One region of the Streptomyces sp. NPDC079167 genome, then DNA from elsewhere that is predicted to be linked to it. Evidence: riboswitches for the same ligand, from Rfam matches in the RefSeq annotation. Region 1 holds a riboswitch; each other region holds the start of a gene.
What was found. Region 1 has a riboswitch for thiamine pyrophosphate ahead of AB0P41_RS26140 (thiamine ABC transporter substrate-binding protein). Riboswitches for the same ligand answer to the same signal wherever they lie in the genome.

Region 1 (5,832 bases):
CGAACCGAGGATGGCCGTGGTGACCCCGTTCGACAAGACGGCACTGCGCAACATCGAGCAGGCGATCCGCGACTCCGACCTCGGTGTCAACCCGAGCAACGACGGCAACATCATCCGCGTGACGTTCCCCGAGCTCACGCAGGACCGCCGCAAGGAGTACATCAAGGTCGCCAAGACCAAGGCCGAGGACTCCAAGATCTCGATCCGCTCCATCCGCCGCAAGGCCAAGGAGTCGCTCGACAAGCTCGTCAAGGACAAGGAGTCCGGCGAGGACGAGGTCCGCCGCGCGGAGAAGGAGCTCGACGACACCACCGCGAAGTACGTCGCGCAGGTGGACGAGCTGCTCAAGCACAAGGAAGCCGAGCTGCTCGAAGTCTGATGAACGACTCTTCCTGGGGCGCCCCGCAGGGAGCCGGCTACTGGAGCGCGCCCGAGATGGGGGGCGCTCCGGCGGGTCCTGCATACGATGTGCACGGCGCCCAGCAGACTCGGCCCATGCCCATCGTGCCGGACGTTCCCGACGCAGGTAGAGACGCTGACGACCGCGACGACCGGAGCGGGGACGCCGCGCGCGTCAGCGGCCCCCTGTTCCGTGACGAGAAGCCGCAGGAGCCCATGTCCACCCCGCTGCCGTCGCCCCCGCCGCAGAAGAAGCGTGCGGGGCGTGATCTGCGTGCCGCCATAGGGGTCGGTCTCGGGCTCGGCGCGCTCGTGGTCGGCTCCCTGTTCATCGTGAAGGCAGTCTTCGTCGGCGTGGTCGTGCTGGCGGTGGTGGTCGGCCTCTGGGAGCTCACGTCCCGCCTCAAGGAGCGCAAGGGCATCAACGCTCCGCTCGTGCCGCTCGCCGTCGGCGGCGCCGCGATGGTGGTCGCCGGTTATGTGCGGGAGGCGGAGGGCGCCTGGGTCGCGATGGCTCTCACCGCCCTCGCGGTGCTCGTGTGGCGGATGACGGAGCCGCCCGAGGGGTACCTCAAGGACGTCACGGCGGGCGTCTTCGCCGTGTTCTACGTGCCGTTCCTGGCGACGTTCGTCGCGATGATGCTCACCGCGGACGACGGCGCCTGGCGTGTGCTGACCTTCCTCCTGCTGACCGTGGTCAGTGACACAGGCGCGTACGCCGTGGGCTGGCGGTTCGGCACCCACAAGCTGGCACCCCGCATCAGCCCCGGGAAGACCCGCGAGGGCCTGTTCGGCGCGGTCGGCTTCGCGATGGTGGCCGGCGCCCTGTGCATGGAGTTCCTGATCGACGGCGGGAGCTGGTGGCAGGGCCTGTTGATGGGCCTCGCCGTCGCCGCCAGCGCCACGCTTGGGGACCTCGGTGAGTCCATGATCAAGCGGGACCTGGGGATCAAGGACATGGGCACGCTGCTGCCCGGTCACGGCGGCATCATGGACCGGCTCGACTCGCTGCTGCCGAGCGCCCCGGTCGTCTGGCTGCTGCTGGTGCTGTTCGTCGGATCCGGCTGAGCGGAGCGACGACTTCCCGAGTGGCTCTTCGACGGGGCCCGCTGTCCACACGGACAGCGGGCCCCGTCCGTGTCTGCTCAACGACGTCGGGGAAGCTTCCAGCCGTTCTTGCGGAACCGTAGGAACAGGAACAGTCCGAACAGGACCCACACCGCCAGGAACGCCCACCTGAACCACGGAGGGCCCTCCCAGCGACCGGCGAGTTCGGCCGCGACCAACACCTCAGAAGTCATGGGCTCCGTATGCCCCCCGGCGGCAAGGACACCCGTGTGCGGGGTGAGTCGGTCACGGTGGGGTACCCGGTGGGCGACAGAGAGTGTGCCGTCGCTTTCGAGGAGGACGCCGTGCGTGCGTCGAAGCTCTGGCTCGACCGTAGTCTCGCCGCGCAAGCGGTGCTGATCTTCGTCCTCGGAGTGGGGGCGAACGCCCTGTTCCGCCGGGACGGGCACCTCGGCTGGTGGGTGATCCAGACAGCGGTCTTCACCGCCGTCGCCATCGGCATCGTGGCCGCCCAGCGTCGCAGGACCGGCCGTGCGGCCGGCATCGACCCCCGCGGGATCGCCGAGCTGAACCGCCGGATCCGGCACCGTGAGGTGCCGAGCGATCCCGAGGAGCGGGCGACCATGCAGAAACTGGTCGCCGAGCAGTTGGGGAAGATGGAGCGGGGCGGCCGGTGGCTGCCGTACTGGCTGGGCTGCATGGGCCTGATCGCGGCCGGCATGCTCGTGCTCGGAATCGTCGCCGGCTCACTGACCGCCCCGCTGATCTTCGTCGCCGGGGTGGCGGTGTTCTGCTCCTGGGGCTACTGGATGCGCCGCCGCGCCCTGGAACTCCACCGCCACATGCGGTCCGCCCTGCGGAACCACTGCTGACGCCGGCCGTGACCGCCCGGTCCTCCGGCGGACCTGAGTACCTCGGCGTGTCTGCGACACTGGAAGAACCATGCCTAAGCCCGGAGAACTCACTTTCGTCGCGCCCCGTGGAGCCAAGCGGCCGCCGCGGCACCTCGCCGACCTCACCCCCGACGAGCGCAAGGAAGCAGTCGCCGCGACCGGCGAGAAGCCCTTCCGTGCCAAGCAGCTGTCGCAGCACTACTTCACGCGGTACGCGCACGACCCGGCGGAGTGGACCAACATCCCGGCCGCCTCACGGGACAAGCTCGCCGAGGCGATGTTCCCCGACCTGATGTCGGTGATGCGTCACATCAGCTGCGACGACGACACCACCCGTAAGACGCTCTGGAAGCTGCACGACGGCACGCTCGTCGAGTCCGTCCTCATGCGCTACCCGGACCGGGTGACCATGTGCATCTCGTCACAGGCCGGCTGCGGGATGAACTGCCCGTTCTGCGCCACCGGGCAGGCGGGGCTCGACCGCAATCTGTCGACCGCCGAGATCGTGCACCAGATCGTGGACGGCATGCGGGCCCTGCGCGACGGCGAGGTCCCGGGTGGGCCTGCCCGGCTGTCCAACATCGTCTTCATGGGCATGGGCGAGCCGCTCGCCAACTACAAGCGAGTGGTCGGGGCGATCCGTCGGCTGACGGACCCGGAGCCGGACGGCCTCGGGCTGTCGCAGCGCGGGATCACCGTGTCCACGGTGGGCCTGGTGCCGGCGATGCTGCGCTTCGCCGACGAGGGCTTCAAGTGCCGCCTCGCGGTCTCGCTGCACGCCCCGGACGACGAGCTGCGCGACACCCTCGTCCCCGTGAACACCCGTTGGAAGGTCCGTGAGGTCCTGGACGCCGCGTGGGAGTACGCGGAGAAGTCGGGTCGCCGCATCTCCATCGAGTACGCGCTCATCCGTGACATCAACGACCAGGCGTGGCGGGGCGACCGGCTGGGCCGGCTGCTCAAGGGCAAGCGGGTCCACGTCAACCTCATCCCGCTGAACCCGACCCCGGGCTCGAAGTGGACCGCCTCGCGGCCCGAGGACGAGAAGGCGTTCGTCGAGGCGATCGCCGCCCATGGTGTGCCGGTGACCGTCCGGGACACCCGCGGCCAGGAGATCGACGGCGCCTGCGGGCAGCTGGCGGCGTCCGAGCGCTGAGGAGGCACCACGGACGACGGGCACTATCCGGCCGGTAGGGCGTGATCCGGCCGGTGTAGCCTGGCCGGGAAATCAACTTCATATTCCGACAGGGGAGCGCCACAGCGCTGAGAGTGCGGCACCGAGGACAGGTCGGCCGCAGACCCTCTGAACCTCGCCCGGGTCATTCCGGGTAGGAAGTTCGGACCTTACTCAAGCTGTTGCGCCCTGCCCGCTCGCCGAGCGGGCAGGGCCGCGTCTCTTCCTGGTCACCTCCAGGAGGAATTCACCATGAACACCACGACGAAGTACGCGGCGACCGCTCTCGCCGCCGCACTCGGCGTCACCGCGCTCGCGGGCTGCGGCGGCTCCGAGGACAAGGCGTCCGACGACACGGGGGCCGGCTCCAAGACCGTCACCCTCGTCAGCCATGACTCGTTCAACGCCTCGGACGCCGTCCTGAAGGCGTTCACCGCCGAGACCGGCTACAAGGTCAAGGTACTCAAGAGCGGTGACGCCGGGGCAGCGCTCAACCAGGAGATCCTGACCAAGGGCTCCCCGCGCGGCGACGTGTTCTTCGGCGCCGACAACACCCTGCTCTCCCGGGCCCTGGACAACGGCCTGTTCACACCGTACGAGGCGAAGGGCCTGGACCGCGTCTCGGCCGACACGCAGCTCGACGCGGACAAGCACCGGGTCACGCCCGTCGACACCGGCGACATCTGCGTCAACTACGACAAGAAGTACTTCGCCGACAAGAAGCTCGACCCGCCGAACTCCTTCGACGACCTGCTGAAGCCCGCGTACAAGAACCTCCTCGTCACCGAGAACGCCGCGACCTCGTCGCCCGGCCTCGGCTTCCTCCTCGGCACCGTCGCCGCCCACGGTGAGAGCGGCTACCAGGACTACTGGAAGAAGCTCAAGAGCAACGGCGTCAAGGTCGTCGACGGCTGGGAGCAGGCATACAACGAGGAGTTCTCCGGCTCCGCGGGCGGCAAGAAGGCCAAGGCCGACCGGCCGCTCGTCGTCTCGTACGCCTCCAGCCCGCCCGTCGAGGTGTTGTACGCCGATCCGAAGCCCGCCGAGGCCCCGACCGGTGTCGCCACCGGCACCTGCTTCCGCCAGATCGAGTTCGCCGGCCTGCTGGACGGCGCGAAGAACGAGGCCGGCGGCAAGGCCCTGCTGGACTTCCTGATCAGCAAGCGGTTCCAGGAGGACATGCCGCTGAACATGTTCGTGAACCCGGTGGTGAAGGACGCGAAGCTGCCGGAGCTCTTCACGAAGTTCGGTGCGGTCGTCGACAAGCCGGCGACCGTCGCTCCGGAGAAGATCGCCAAGAACCGTGAGCAGTGGGTCCAGTCGTGGTCCTCGCTCGTCGTGAAGTAGTCGCGCGGCCCCCGTGGAGGGGGAACGCGGTGCGGCTCGGCCTCATGGCCGTGCCCGTCGCGTTCTTCGCGCTGTTCTTCGCCTACCCGGTCGTCGCGATCGTCGGCCGGGGCCTGAAGACGGACGGAGCCTGGCAGTTCGGCCGGATCGGCACGGTGCTGAGCCGGCCGGACATCATCGACGTCCTCTGGTTCACCACCTGGCAGGCCCTCGCCTCGACCGCTCTCACCCTGCTGATCGCGCTGCCCGGCGCCTATGTCTTCGCCCGCTTCGACTTCCCCGGCAAACAACTGCTGCGTGCCCTCGTGACCGTGCCGTTCGTCCTGCCCACCGTCGTCGTGGGCACGGCGTTCCTGGCGCTGCTGGGACGCGGCGGGTTCCTCGACGAGCTCTGGGGAATCCGCCTCGACACGACCGTGTGGGCGATCCTGCTCGCCCATGTGTTCTTCAACTACGCGGTCGTCGTACGGACCGTCGGCGGCCTGTGGTCCCAGATGGACCCCCGCCAGGAGGAGGCCGCCCGGGTGCTCGGGGCCGGCCGCCTCGCCGTCTGGCGGCGCGTGACCCTGCCCGCGCTCGCCCCGGCCGTGGCCGCGGCGGCCCTGATGGTCTTCCTCTTCACCTTCACCTCCTTCGGGGTCGTCCAGATCCTCGGCGGCCCGGCCTACTCCACGCTGGAGGTGGAGATCTACCGGCAGACCGCGCAGCTGCTCGACCTGCCGACGGCCGCCGTACTGACGCTGGTGCAGTTCGCCGCGGTCGGCGGGATCCTCGCCGTCCACACGTGGACCGTACGGCGCCGTGAGACCGCGCTGAAGCTCGTCGATCCGGCGCAGACCTCCCGCCGCCCGCACGGAGCAGGGCAGTGGGCGCTGCTCGGCGGGGTGCTGCTGACCGTCCTGCTGCTGATCGTGGTGCCGCTCGGCGTACTGGTGGAACGCTCCCTGGACA
Region 2 (5,832 bases), on a different contig from region 1:
AGCACGCTCAGGACCACCGCGACGATGAAGTTGAAGAGTACGAACATCCAGTACTCCTTGCGGCGCGCACGCCCGCCGAAGCCCGCGTAGTTCTTGAGTACAGCCAGGTACCAGTTCACTGTGCTTCCCTCCCCTGGCGCCCCCGTTCGGGACGCACACCAATTTCGGCCAAGCACAGCGGAAGGTAAAGCACAGATAAGGAAACGGTCAACACCATTCGGGCGACCGCGGAAACTTACATCGACCTGCAGCACGGCTGTGTCCATACTGACGCCGAAAGTTCCTCGAAGGCACGACAGGACGGTGCCGAACAGCTCGAACCAGCCATTGTGGGCACTCTTCATGCTCTACCGCCGCAATCTGACGGCCCGGCAAACGACCGCTGCCGCACCGCGTTACGCCGGACCGCCCCACGAACCCGCCGGGTGACGGCGTGACGGAGGGCAGCATCCATCTCGTGACGGACGACGACGACAAGCCGTTCGCGATGGGCTCGGCGGAGGCGGACCGGCCGGCACTGGTGACCTGGCGAGCCCCTCCTCCGCCGTGGCGGCCGGATCAGCCGGCCGGCCGCCGCCGCCGAGCCGGCCGTGTCAGCCGGCCGACCTGCCTCCCGTCTCCGCCAGAGGCAGGTACACGCGGTTGCCGCTCGCCGCGAACTCCCTGGACTTCTCGGCCATCCCCGCTTCGATCGCGGCCTGCTCGTCACCGTGCTCGCGCCGGATGTCGTGGGAGATCTTCATCGAGCAGAACTTGGGACCGCACATCGAGCAGAAGTGGGCCGTCTTCGCCGGCTCGGCCGGCAGCGTCTCGTCGTGGAACTCCCGCGCGGTGTCGGGGTCGAGCGCCAGGTTGAACTGATCCTCCCAGCGGAACTCGAACCGGGCGTCCGACAGCGCGTCGTCCCACTCCTGCGCCCCGGGGTGCCCCTTGGCCAGGTCCGCCGCATGAGCGGCGATCTTGTACGTGATGACACCGGTCTTCACGTCGTCACGGTTGGGGAGCCCCAGGTGCTCCTTGGGTGTGACGTAACAGAGCATCGCCGTCCCCCACCAGGCGATCATCGCCGCGCCGATACCCGAGGTGATGTGGTCGTACGCCGGTGCGACGTCCGTGGTGAGGGGGCCGAGCGTGTAGAAGGGCGCCTCCTCGCAGATCTCCTGCTGGAGGTCGATGTTCTCCTTGATCTTGTGCATCGGGACATGCCCCGGCCCCTCGATCATGGTCTGGACGCCGAACCGCTTGGCAACGGTGTTCAGCTCCCCGAGCGTCCGGAGTTCGGCGAACTGGGCCTCGTCGTTGGCGTCGGCGATGGAGCCGGGGCGCAGCCCGTCACCGAGCGAGTACGTCACGTCGTACGCCGCGAGGATCTCGCAGAGCTCCTCGAAGTGCTCGTAGAGGAACGACTCCTTGTGGTGCGCCAGGCACCAGGCGGCCATGATGGACCCGCCGCGCGAAACGATCCCGGTCTTGCGACGGGCCGTCAGCGGAACGTACGGCAGCCGCACTCCGGCGTGCACCGTCATGTAGTCGACGCCCTGCTCCGCCTGCTCGATGACGGTGTCCTTGTAGATCTCCCACGTCAGTTCCTCGGCCCGGCCGTCGACCTTCTCGAGCGCCTGGTAGAGGGGGACGGTGCCGATCGGCACCGGTGAGTTGCGCAGGACCCACTCACGGGTGGTGTGGATGTTGCGGCCGGTGGAGAGGTCCATGACCGTGTCGGCGCCCCACTTGGTGGCCCACGTCATCTTGTCCACCTCCTCCTCGATCGAGGAGGTGACGGCGGAGTTGCCGATGTTCGCGTTGACCTTCACCAGGAAGCGCTTGCCGATGATCATCGGCTCGGTCTCCGGGTGGTTGACGTTGGCCGGAAGGACCGCCCGGCCCGCCGCGATCTCCTCGCGCACGACCTCGGGTCCGACGTTCTCCCGGATCGCGACGTACTCCATCTCTGGGGTGATCTCGCCCCGGCGGGCGTACGCGAGCTGCGTGACGGGCCGCCCGTCGCGGCTGCGGCGGGGCTGGCGCGGGCGGCCCGGGAAGACCGCGTCCAGGTTGCGCAGACCGCCCCTCGGCGAGGTGTGCTTCAGCCCGTCGTCCTCGGGACGCGCGGGCCGTCCCGCGTACTCCTCGGTGTCCCCCCGGGTGATGATCCAGTTCTCCCGGAGCGGGGCGAGCCCCCGGCGTACGTCGGTGTCGGTGGTGGGGTCGGTGTACGGCCCGGACGTGTCGTACAGCGTCACGTCCTTGCCGTTGGTGAGGTGCACCTGACGGACCGGAACCCGGAGATCCGGGCGTGAGCCCTGGACGTACCCCTTGTGCCAGCCGATGGACTTCCCGGCCTCTTCGCCCTCCGCATGCGGGGCGTTCTGATTCGAGGCAGGCGTGCGTGCGTCCGCTGTGGTCATGAGACCTACTCCCTACGCCGGCATTACCCGGTAACAGGTTCGGCGGTCGGCGCAGCGTGTCCCGTACGGATGTACGGAGGTCAGCGCCCTCTCAGCCCGGTGCTCCGAGCTCCCGCGTGTACAAATGTGCCTCCACGCTAACCTCCGTTCTGGCGTGCTGGCCAGAGGGCATCCCCGGTTCTTGGGATGATCGCGGGGTGACGTCCCCCGGAAGCGCCCCCGAGCCCCACGGCCCCGCCTCAGGCAGCGCACAGAGTCATGCGCACGGCCACACCCACAGCCACGGGCCTGCCGCACCCGTGTCCAAGCACCTGCGCAAGGTCATCGCGGCCGTACTGATCCCCTTCGCCACGGCGGTCCTGGTCGGCCTCGTGGCCTTCTGGCCCGGCGGGGCACCCGCCCATGAACGCACGGGGGTCGGCTTCGACCGTCAGACCCAGGACGGGCAGGTCACCGAGGTCGTGCGGGTCGACTGTGCGGACGTCAACGCCTCGCAGGTGCCGCCGACCGGAGACACCTCCACCCCGTCGGGACGCGAAGCCGTCAACGAGCAGACGGGGGAGTGCAAGAAGGCCACGGTCGAGGTGACCACCGGCAAGGACAAGGGCCGTACGTTCGTCGAGGTCGTCCAGCCCGACGCGCCCCGGCAGCTGCGCGAGGGCCAGGGGGTGGTCGTCGCGTACGCACCTGACGCGCCCCGGGACCTGCAGTACTCGGTGACCGACATCGACCGCTCGTTCCCGATGGCGCTGCTCGCCGGGATCTTCGCGCTCGTGGTGGTCGCGGTGGGCAGGCTGCGCGGTCTGATGGCCCTGATCGCACTCGCCGTGTCGTTCGCCGTGCTGACCCTGTTCATCCTCCCGGCGATCCTGCAGGGTTCGAACCCCCTGGTCGTGGCGGTGATCGGGGCCAGCGCCATCATGCTGATCGCCCTCTACACCTGCCACGGGCTGACGGCCCGCACCTCCGTGGCCGTCATCGGCACGCTCATCTCGCTGCTGCTGATCGGGCTGCTCGGCTCGCTCTTCATCGGCTGGGCGAGCCTGTCCGGGAACACCGATGACAACACCGGCCTGATCCATGGGCTGTACCCGGACATCGACATGAGCGGCCTGCTGCTCGCCGGTGTGATCATCGGCTCGCTCGGTGTACTCGACGACGTGACCGTGACCCAGACATCGGCGGTCTGGGAGCTGCACCAGGCGGACCCGACCATGGGTGTACGCAGGCTCTACCGGGCGGGCATCCGGATCGGGCGCGACCACATCGCCTCGGTCGTCAACACGCTCGTACTCGCCTACGCGGGCGCGGCGCTTCCCCTGCTGTTGCTGTTCTCGATCGCGGAGAGCAGCGTGGGCACGGTGGCCAACAGCGAGTTGGTCGCCGAGGAGATCGTCCGCACGCTGATCGGCTCGATCGGGCTGGTCGCCTCGGTGCCGGTGACGACGGTGCTCGCGGCCCTGGTGGTCTCCGCGGACCGCACGGGGCTCGGCGCGGAAGCCGGAGCTCCTGCACCCGCACGGACCGGGAGGGGACGACGCCGCAAGGCGTGAGCCGGGACACCGGACGCATGGACCCGGGCCACCGGTGACCGGTGGTCAGCCGGGTCTTCCTACTTCAGCCGGCGTTCTGCTCCTTGGCGAGGATGCGGCCCAGCGCCTCTTCCAGATTGCCGTCGAAGTCACCCAGCGTGTGCTCCTGCCCCAACGGCACCAGCTTGTCCGTCCGGTCGAGAAATGCCACAAGAGGTGCGGTGCCTGCCCTGAAGAGCGCACGGTCCGCGCCGACCTGAAGGCGGATGTGTACATCCGACAACCCTTCGGGCTCGGTCGGGCCGATGTGCACATCGCCGTCACCACTGGGGCTGTTGAGACCGTCGAGCAGCAGCTCACGGCCGAATGCCCAGGTGACGGGGGCGTCACCTGGCAGGTGGAAGGTCATCCGGATCGCATACGGATCACTGACCTCGTACCGGAGCTCCACCGGAATACGGAAGGAGAGCTCCTCGGAGACGAGGAAGCTCATCATGACCTCTGCTTGAACCGACTCGCGCATCGTTCAACCCCGCAGTAGATGAAACTGGCCAGGAATGATCCCCCATGGCCCTATTGACGCCATCGTGGTGCACGCGATAGCAGATCACAAGGAGTGATTTTTCAGATACTGATAGAGAACACGAACGAGCGCAAGAGAGTGGTCACTTCGCAGCGTAGTTGTTCGACTGCGGGGAGCAACCGTTCTTCTTGGTGCAGTGGGAGAGAAACAGCCATGGCCGCCACGGCGCTACCGACAGTGATCGGGATGGCCGCGCAGACGGTTCCCATGGCGTACTCCTGCCGTTCGACGACAGGTTCCGTACGTTTCATCGATCTCAGCCGGCTCAGCAACGCCTGACGGTCCCTTACGGAGTAACGCGTCAGCGGCCGGACCGGATGGCGGTCGAGATGGTCCTCGCGCGCACGCTCGTCGAGCTGGCCGAGGAGACACTGCCCGAGGGCGTGGGCATGACCCGTCTCGCGGAACGAGGCCCACTCGTGCACCGCGGGGACGGCCGGAGTCTCCGCCACGGCAATCATCTCGATCTCGCCGTCCTTGTACAGGGCGCAGTACACGGGGGCGCCGATGACGTCCGCCCAGTGGGCGAGCGATTCGACGATCACCCCGGGGCGCGGCGTCGCGGGGCCTCCCCCCAGCCGCTCGGCCGCGGCTCCGAACAGGAAGACGCCGTTCTCCCTGCGGAGATACCCCTCATGGGTCAGGGTCCGGAGCAAGTGGTAGGCGGTGGGAAGGGGAAGCCCGGCCTCCCGGGCGAGCTGCTTGGCCGGCGCTCCGTCCCGGTGGGTGCCCACAGCCTCCATAAGTCTCAACGCCCGCTGAACCGAACCGATCAACGTCGGGACAGCGGTACTCGATGCCGTGGTCACAGGTCACCCCCAGGCATGGTGACGGGCTCTCCGCCCACCCGCGGGGGCCGCCCCCACGGGCCCGCCGCGAGCCTGGGGTCCGGAGACCGGACGGTCGCACAAACCACTGGGCAGGATGGTGACGGACCGTCATTTCCCAGCTGGCGGCAGCGGTACGCCACTGTATCCGTACGTTCAGTCACGAGTGAGGTTTCGACCGTGACTTAGCTCAGCTGGGCTAATCGTCGGATCCCTTGACCCGTCACTTGACGCCGGAGCCCCGTGTGCCCGGTCGTCCGGCCGACGCTCCTACCAGTCGCTGCGCTCGGACGAGGACATGAACTTCCGCACGACGAAGATCAGACCGCCCACGAGGACGACGAATACCAGCGCCTTGAACAGCAGTCCGATGACGAACCCGACCACACTGGCGATCAGGCCGCCGAACACGACGATCGCGATGAGAGGCACCGCGACCCACTTCACCCACCAGGGCATCCCCGCGAAAATCTCCCGCACCG
Region 3 (5,832 bases), on a different contig from region 1:
CGTCGTCCCCGATCAGGACGTTCTCCGGCTTCATGTCGCGGTGGACGAAGCCCGCCCGGTGCGCGGCGCCGAGGGCGGCCAGCACCGGTTCGAGGATGTCCAGGGCCGCCCGGGGCTGCAGCGCCCCACGCTCGCGAAGGACGTCACGCAGGGTGCACCCGGCGACGTACTCCATCGCGAGGTACACGTACGCGCCCTGGGCGCCCTGGTCGAAGACGCCCACCACATTGGGGTGGGCGAGCCGGGCGACGGACTTGGCCTCGCGGATGAAGCGTTCGACGAACGCCGCGTCGGTCGCCAGCGCCGGGTGCATCACCTTGAGGGCGAGCACCCGGTCGAGCCGGGTGTCCACGGCCCGGTAGACCGTGGCCATACCGCCGACGGCGATGCGCGCATCGATGCGATAGCGGCCGTCGAGCAGCTGCCCGACAAGGGGGTCCTGGAGGGTCGTGTCCACGGGGCGAGTCTACGAGCTGCCACGGACACCTCGGATGGTCCAGGCCTCCGGCGGACCGTTCCGGTGCGGAGCCGTGACAGCGGCATGCGCGTGCTGTGACGGGGAGGACCCGGCCGGTGCACGGCTCTCAGAAGGCCGGGCGCTCCGGATCCAGCACCGCGCGGCCCTCCGTGGGCGAGGACGCCTCAGCGAAATGGCGGCGCGGGATGCGCCCCGCCCGGTACGCCAGCCGCCCGCCGTCCACCGCGTGCCGCATCGCCGCCGCCATCAGCTCGGGCTCCTGCGCCCGGGTCACCGCCGAGGCGAGCATCACAGCGGCACAGCCCAGCTCCATCGCCAGCGCCGCGTCCGAGGCCGTCCCGGCGCCGGCGTCCAGGATCACCGGGACCGTGGCCTGCTCGACGATCAGCTGGAAGTTGTGCGGGTTGCGGATGCCGAGCCCGGAACCGATGGGGGAACCGAGCGGCATGACCGCCGCGCAGCCCACGTCCTGGAGCTTGCGGGCCAGCACCGGATCGTCATTGGTGTACGGCAGGACCGTGAAGCCGTCGTCGACCAGGATCTCGGCGGCGTCCAGCAGCTCGATCGGGTCGGGCAGCAGGGTCCGCTCGTCGGCCACGACCTCCAGCTTGATCCAGTCGGTGCCCAGCGCCTCCCTGGCCAGCCTGGCCGTCAGCACGGCCTCGCCCGCGGTGAAACAGCCCGCGGTGTTCGGCAGGACCCGGATGGAGAGGCGTTCCAGGACGGAGAGCACCGAGCCCTGCACGGTCGGGTCGAGCCGGCGCATCGCCACGGTGGTGAGCTCGGTGCCCGAAGCGATCAGGGAGCGTTCCAGTACGTCGAGGCTGGGCGCCCCGCCCGTCCCCATGATCAGCCGGGACGAGAACGCGGTGGAACCGAGCGTGAGGAGGTCGTCGGACATGGTCAGCCTCCCTGGACCGCGGTGAGGACCTCGACGCGGTCGCCGTCGGCGAGCGTGGTGGCCGACCACCGACCGCGCGGCACGACGGCCTCGTTCACCGCGGCGGCTACCCCGGAGGGCGCGGTGGTCAGCCCCGCGACCAGCGTGTCCAGCGCGGTGCCGGCGGGCACGGTGCGGCCTTCCCCGTTGACGGACACGGAAACGGCCTCGGAATCGGGCACGGAAAGGGTCTCGGGCCGGGAAACGGGCACGGAACCGGGCTCGGAATCGGGTACGGACTGCGTCATACGGGCTGCTCCTGCGGCGCGGGGGCGGTTTCTTCGGGGGAGGAGGCCGGTGAGCTCTCCGGGGAGGCGGCGGCGAATCGGTGCGGCGCGAAGGGGCGGCCCAGCTCGGGCAGCTCGCCGGTGGTCAGCACATGGGCCATCACATCGCCGGTGACCGGGGTCAGCAGCACCCCGTTGCGGTGGTGCCCGGTGGCGAGATGCAGCCCCGGCAGTGCCGTGGGCCCCAGCAGCGGCGCGTTGTCCGGCGAGGCGGGCCGCAGGCCGGCCCGGGTCTCGGTCAGCGGCAGCTCCGTGATGCCGGGCATCAGCTCATGGGCGTCCCGCAGCAGCTCGTACACCCCGCCCGCGGTGACCGTGGTGTCCCAGCCCATCTCCTCCGTGGTCGCGCCGACCACCAGCTCACCGTCGGCACGCGGGACCAGATAGACCTGGCTGCCGCGCACGACCGCCCGCACCGTCCGGCTGAGGAAGGGCGCGTAGGCGGAAGGCACCCGCAACCGCAGCACCTGGCCCTTGACCGGGCGTACCGGCGGCAGGACAGCCTCGGGAACGCCCTGGAGCCGGCCGCTGAGGCTGCCGCCGGCGAGTACCACCTGGCCGGCGGCGAGCTCCGTGCCGTCCGCCAGGACCGCTCCCGTGGCCCGGCCGCCCGTGACGGAGAGCCGCTCGGCCCAGTCCCGGCGGAACACCACGCCCGCCCGCTCGCAGGCGGTGACCAGGGCCGAGGCCAGCCGCCTGGGATCCACCTGGTGGTCGCCGTCGACCCGCAGCCCGCCACGCACGCCGGGGGCGAGCATCGGTTCCAGACGGCGGCACTCGCGGCCGCTCAGCCACTCGGACTCCAGCCCCGACCGCTGCTGCAGAGCGTGCAGCTCCCGCAGATGCGCCCGGTCGTCCGAGTCCAGCGCGACGGACAGGGTGCCGCAGGCGCGGAAGCCGGTCTCCTGCCCGCTCGCCTCCTCCAGCTCGGCCACGAACGCCGGATAGCGCGCGGCCGAAGCCACGTTGAGGCCGAGCAGCGTCTGCTCGCCGTAGTGGAGTTCGGTGACGGCCGCGAGCATCCCGGCCGCGACCTGGGCCGCGCCGCCGCCCGGCGCGGGATCGGCCAGCGTGGTGCGCAGCCCGTGCAGGGCCGACCGCCACGCGGTCACCAGCCCGATGATGCCGCCTCCGACGACCAGGACGTCGGAACTGTTCGTCGAGATGCGCATGGGCGTCCAGCCCCTCCCTTCGCCGGCATGACCCGGATCAGGTTCGTACGGTCGGAGGCCGGCCAGCCTCCCTCTCAGCCCGGTACGCCCGGACTCCCGCGAGTGCCTTACGGCGGCCAGCCTAGACCCCACGCCTCGCGGCCCGTAAGGGACCGGTACCCGTGGCCCGCCCGCCGGTGGCAGACCCTAGGGTGGACAGGTGAGCCAGCAGACACAGGAACCGGCAGCGGGACAGCGGCCGAACGGGGTCGTGATCGTGGGCGCCGGCATGGCCGGAGTGCAGACGGCCGTGGCCCTGCGCGAACAGGGCTTCACCGGCCCGGTCACCCTGATCGGTGCCGAACCCCACCAGCCGTACGACAGGCCGCCCCTGTCCAAGGCGGTCCTGCTCGGCAAGGCGGAGGACTCCGCCTTCGACGTCGACTTCGAGGCCCTGGACATCACCCTGCGCCTGGGGCTCGACGTGGCCGGACTGCGTGCCGGGGCGCACGAGCTGGACACCCCGGAAGGGCCCGTCGGCTACGACGTCCTGGTCCTCGCCACCGGAGCGGAACCGGTCGCACTGCCCGGTTCCGAGGGCGTGCCCGGCGTCCATCTGCTGCGCACCCTCGACGACGCGGCACGGCTGCGGCCCGTCCTGGAGCGGCAGCACGAGGTGGTCGTCGTCGGCGCGGGCTGGATCGGCGCCGAGTTCGCCACGGCGGCCCGCGCGGCCGGGTGCGCGGTGACCGTCGTGGAGGCCGCCGGCCGGCCCCTCGCGGGCACCATGCCCGCCGAGGTCGCCGAGCCGATGGCCGCCTGGTACGCCGAGAGCGGAGCCGAACTCCTCACCGGGGCCCGGGTCGCACGTGTCGAGGAGGGCGCCGTCCACCTCACGGACGGCCGGTTGATCCCCGCCGGGGCAGTGGTCGTCGGCATCGGCGCCAGGCCCGCCACCGCGTGGCTCGCGGGCTCGGGCATCGCCCTCGGCCCCGACGGCTCGGTCACCGCGGACAGCTCGCTCCGCACGTCGCTGCCCGATGTCTACGCCGTGGGCGACTGCGCCTCCTTCCCCTCCGCCCGCTACGGGGAACGGCTGCTGGTCCACCACTGGGACAACGCCCTCCAGGGGCCGAGGACCGTGGCCGCAGCCCTCGCCGACGGCGCGGTCAGGACGTACGACCCGGTGCCCTACTTCTGGTCCGAGCAGTTCGGCCGCTTCGTGCAGTACGCCGGCCACCACGCGGGCGCCGACACACTGCTGTGGCGGGGCGACCCCGGTGACCCGTCCTGGACGGTCTGCTGGCTGCGGCAGGGGGTCCTGGTCGCCGTGCTGGCCGTCAGCAGGCCCCGCGACCTGGCGCAGGGGCGCAAGCTCGTCGAAGCGGGCGCGCGGATCGATCCGGCGCGGGCCGCCGACTCCTCCGTACCGCTGAAATCGACGGTCCTCCAGGGGTAGGCACGGTCTCGTACGCCCGGCCCGGGTACCGGCTGTCGGTCCGGGATGGCACGCTTGTCCCTGTGACCGAGATTGACGCAAAGATCGATGCTCTCGTCCCCGCATGGCTCCACCTTCCCGACATCGCGGAAATGCTCGATGTCGAGGTGACGCGCGTACGGCAGCTGGTCAAGGAAGGCCAGCTGATCGCCGTACGACGTGGTGAGAACCGGGCGCTCCAGGTGCCTGCCGCCTTCATCGACGGCAACAAGGTGGTCAAGGGCCTCGTAGGGACCCTGACGCTCCTGAGGGACGACGGCTACAACGACGAAGAGATGCTGGACTGGCTCTTCACCCCCGACCCGACCCTGCCCGGCACGCCCGCGCAGGCCCTCAGCGAGAATCGCGGTACGGAGGTGAAGCGCCGGGCCCAGGCGCTCGCCGTCTGACCGGACGACCGTGAGCGGGGTGCGGGCCGTGGCACTTCACGGGCCGCACCCCGCCGTGACCGGGTCTGCCGGCACGGCGGTCCATCGACGTACGGCGCGTTGTCGCCGCATCAGTGATCCAACGACGTACCGACGGGGGAAATCTTCATGTCCACGCCTCGCGACCAGCTCTCCGGCGCCCGGCTCTATCTGTGCACGGACGCCCGGAAGCGGCAGGGGGACCTCCCCGAGTTCCTCGACGCCGTGCTGGCCGGCGGTGTGGACATCGTGCAGCTGCGGGACAAGGGCATGGAGGCGGCCGAGGAGCTCGACCACCTCGCGGTGTTCGCCGACGCCTGCAAGCGCCACGGAGCGCTCCTCGCGGTGAACGACCGGGCCGATGTCGCCCATGCTATCGGCTCCGATGTGCTCCACCTCGGCCAGGGCGATCTTCCGGTGCCGGCCGCCCGCGCCGTCATCGGCGACGACGTGGTGATCGGCCGCTCCACCCACGCCGAGGCCGAGGTCGACGCCGCCGTCGCCGAAGCCGGCGTCGACTACTTCTGCACGGGACCCTGCTGGCCCACCCCGACCAAGCCGGGCCGGCACGCCCCGGGCCTCGGCCTGGTGCGCTACGCCGCCTCGCTCGGCACGACGCGGCCGTGGTTCGCCATCGGCGGGATCGACGCCGGCAATCTGGACGAGGTGCTGGACGCCGGCGCCCGCCGCGTCGTCGTCGTGCGGGCGATCACCGAGGCGGCGGACCCGGCCGAGGCGGCGGCATCGCTCGCACGACGCGTCCGGGCATACGCCCTCTGAGCCCGGCGGCCTCGCGCCCGGCCGGGCCGGCTGTCCGAAGGGTGGACAAAAGCCACCTCATTCCGGGCAATTCGCTCGCTCTGGTTGGGGTACCGCCAGGCCCTGGTTAACCTCCCAGTATGGCCCTTGGTACACCTTCCACCCGGACAGATCACGCGCGCACCGTGCGTGACCTGCTCGCGACCGGCGAGATGTCGTTCTCGTTCGAGTTCTGGGCGCCCAAGACGGAGAAGGGCGAGCGGAACCTCTGGAACGCCCTGCGCCGGGTCGAGGCGGTGGGACCGAGCTTCG

Region 2: linked by a shared signal. The riboswitch ahead of thiC (phosphomethylpyrimidine synthase ThiC) and the one ahead of AB0P41_RS26140 (thiamine ABC transporter substrate-binding protein) in region 1 are both predicted to bind thiamine pyrophosphate.
Region 3: linked by a shared signal. The riboswitch ahead of thiO (glycine oxidase ThiO) and the one ahead of AB0P41_RS26140 (thiamine ABC transporter substrate-binding protein) in region 1 are both predicted to bind thiamine pyrophosphate.

What each region holds. Positions count from the first base shown of each region.
Region 1 is NZ_JBFBLO010000013.1:110,258-116,089, reverse strand. It holds gene frr (ribosome recycling factor) at 1-379, shown strand, start outside; gene AB0P41_RS26155 (phosphatidate cytidylyltransferase) at 379-1,467, shown strand; gene AB0P41_RS26150 (hypothetical protein) at 1,812-2,339, shown strand; gene rlmN (23S rRNA (adenine(2503)-C(2))-methyltransferase RlmN) at 2,410-3,516, shown strand; TPP riboswitch at 3,597-3,713, shown strand; gene AB0P41_RS26140 (thiamine ABC transporter substrate-binding protein) at 3,787-4,881, shown strand; gene AB0P41_RS26135 (iron ABC transporter permease) at 4,926-5,832, shown strand, end outside.
Region 2 is NZ_JBFBLO010000003.1:286,151-291,982, reverse strand. It holds gene AB0P41_RS08975 (DUF805 domain-containing protein) at 1-119, opposite strand, end outside; gene thiC (phosphomethylpyrimidine synthase ThiC) at 594-2,408, opposite strand; TPP riboswitch at 2,401-2,534, opposite strand; gene AB0P41_RS08965 (YibE/F family protein) at 2,606-3,961, shown strand; gene AB0P41_RS08960 (SsgA family sporulation/cell division regulator) at 4,026-4,463, opposite strand; gene AB0P41_RS08955 (helix-turn-helix domain-containing protein) at 4,565-5,332, opposite strand; gene AB0P41_RS08950 (DUF5326 family protein) at 5,621-5,830, opposite strand.
Region 3 is NZ_JBFBLO010000001.1:9,572-15,403, reverse strand. It holds gene pknB (Stk1 family PASTA domain-containing Ser/Thr kinase) at 1-457, opposite strand, end outside; gene AB0P41_RS00075 (thiazole synthase) at 585-1,379, opposite strand; gene thiS (sulfur carrier protein ThiS) at 1,382-1,666, opposite strand; gene thiO (glycine oxidase ThiO) at 1,663-2,877, opposite strand; TPP riboswitch at 2,875-2,987, opposite strand; gene AB0P41_RS00060 (FAD-dependent oxidoreductase) at 3,077-4,315, shown strand; gene AB0P41_RS00055 (Rv2175c family DNA-binding protein) at 4,378-4,743, shown strand; gene thiE (thiamine phosphate synthase) at 4,891-5,541, shown strand; gene metF (methylenetetrahydrofolate reductase [NAD(P)H]) at 5,661-5,832, shown strand, end outside.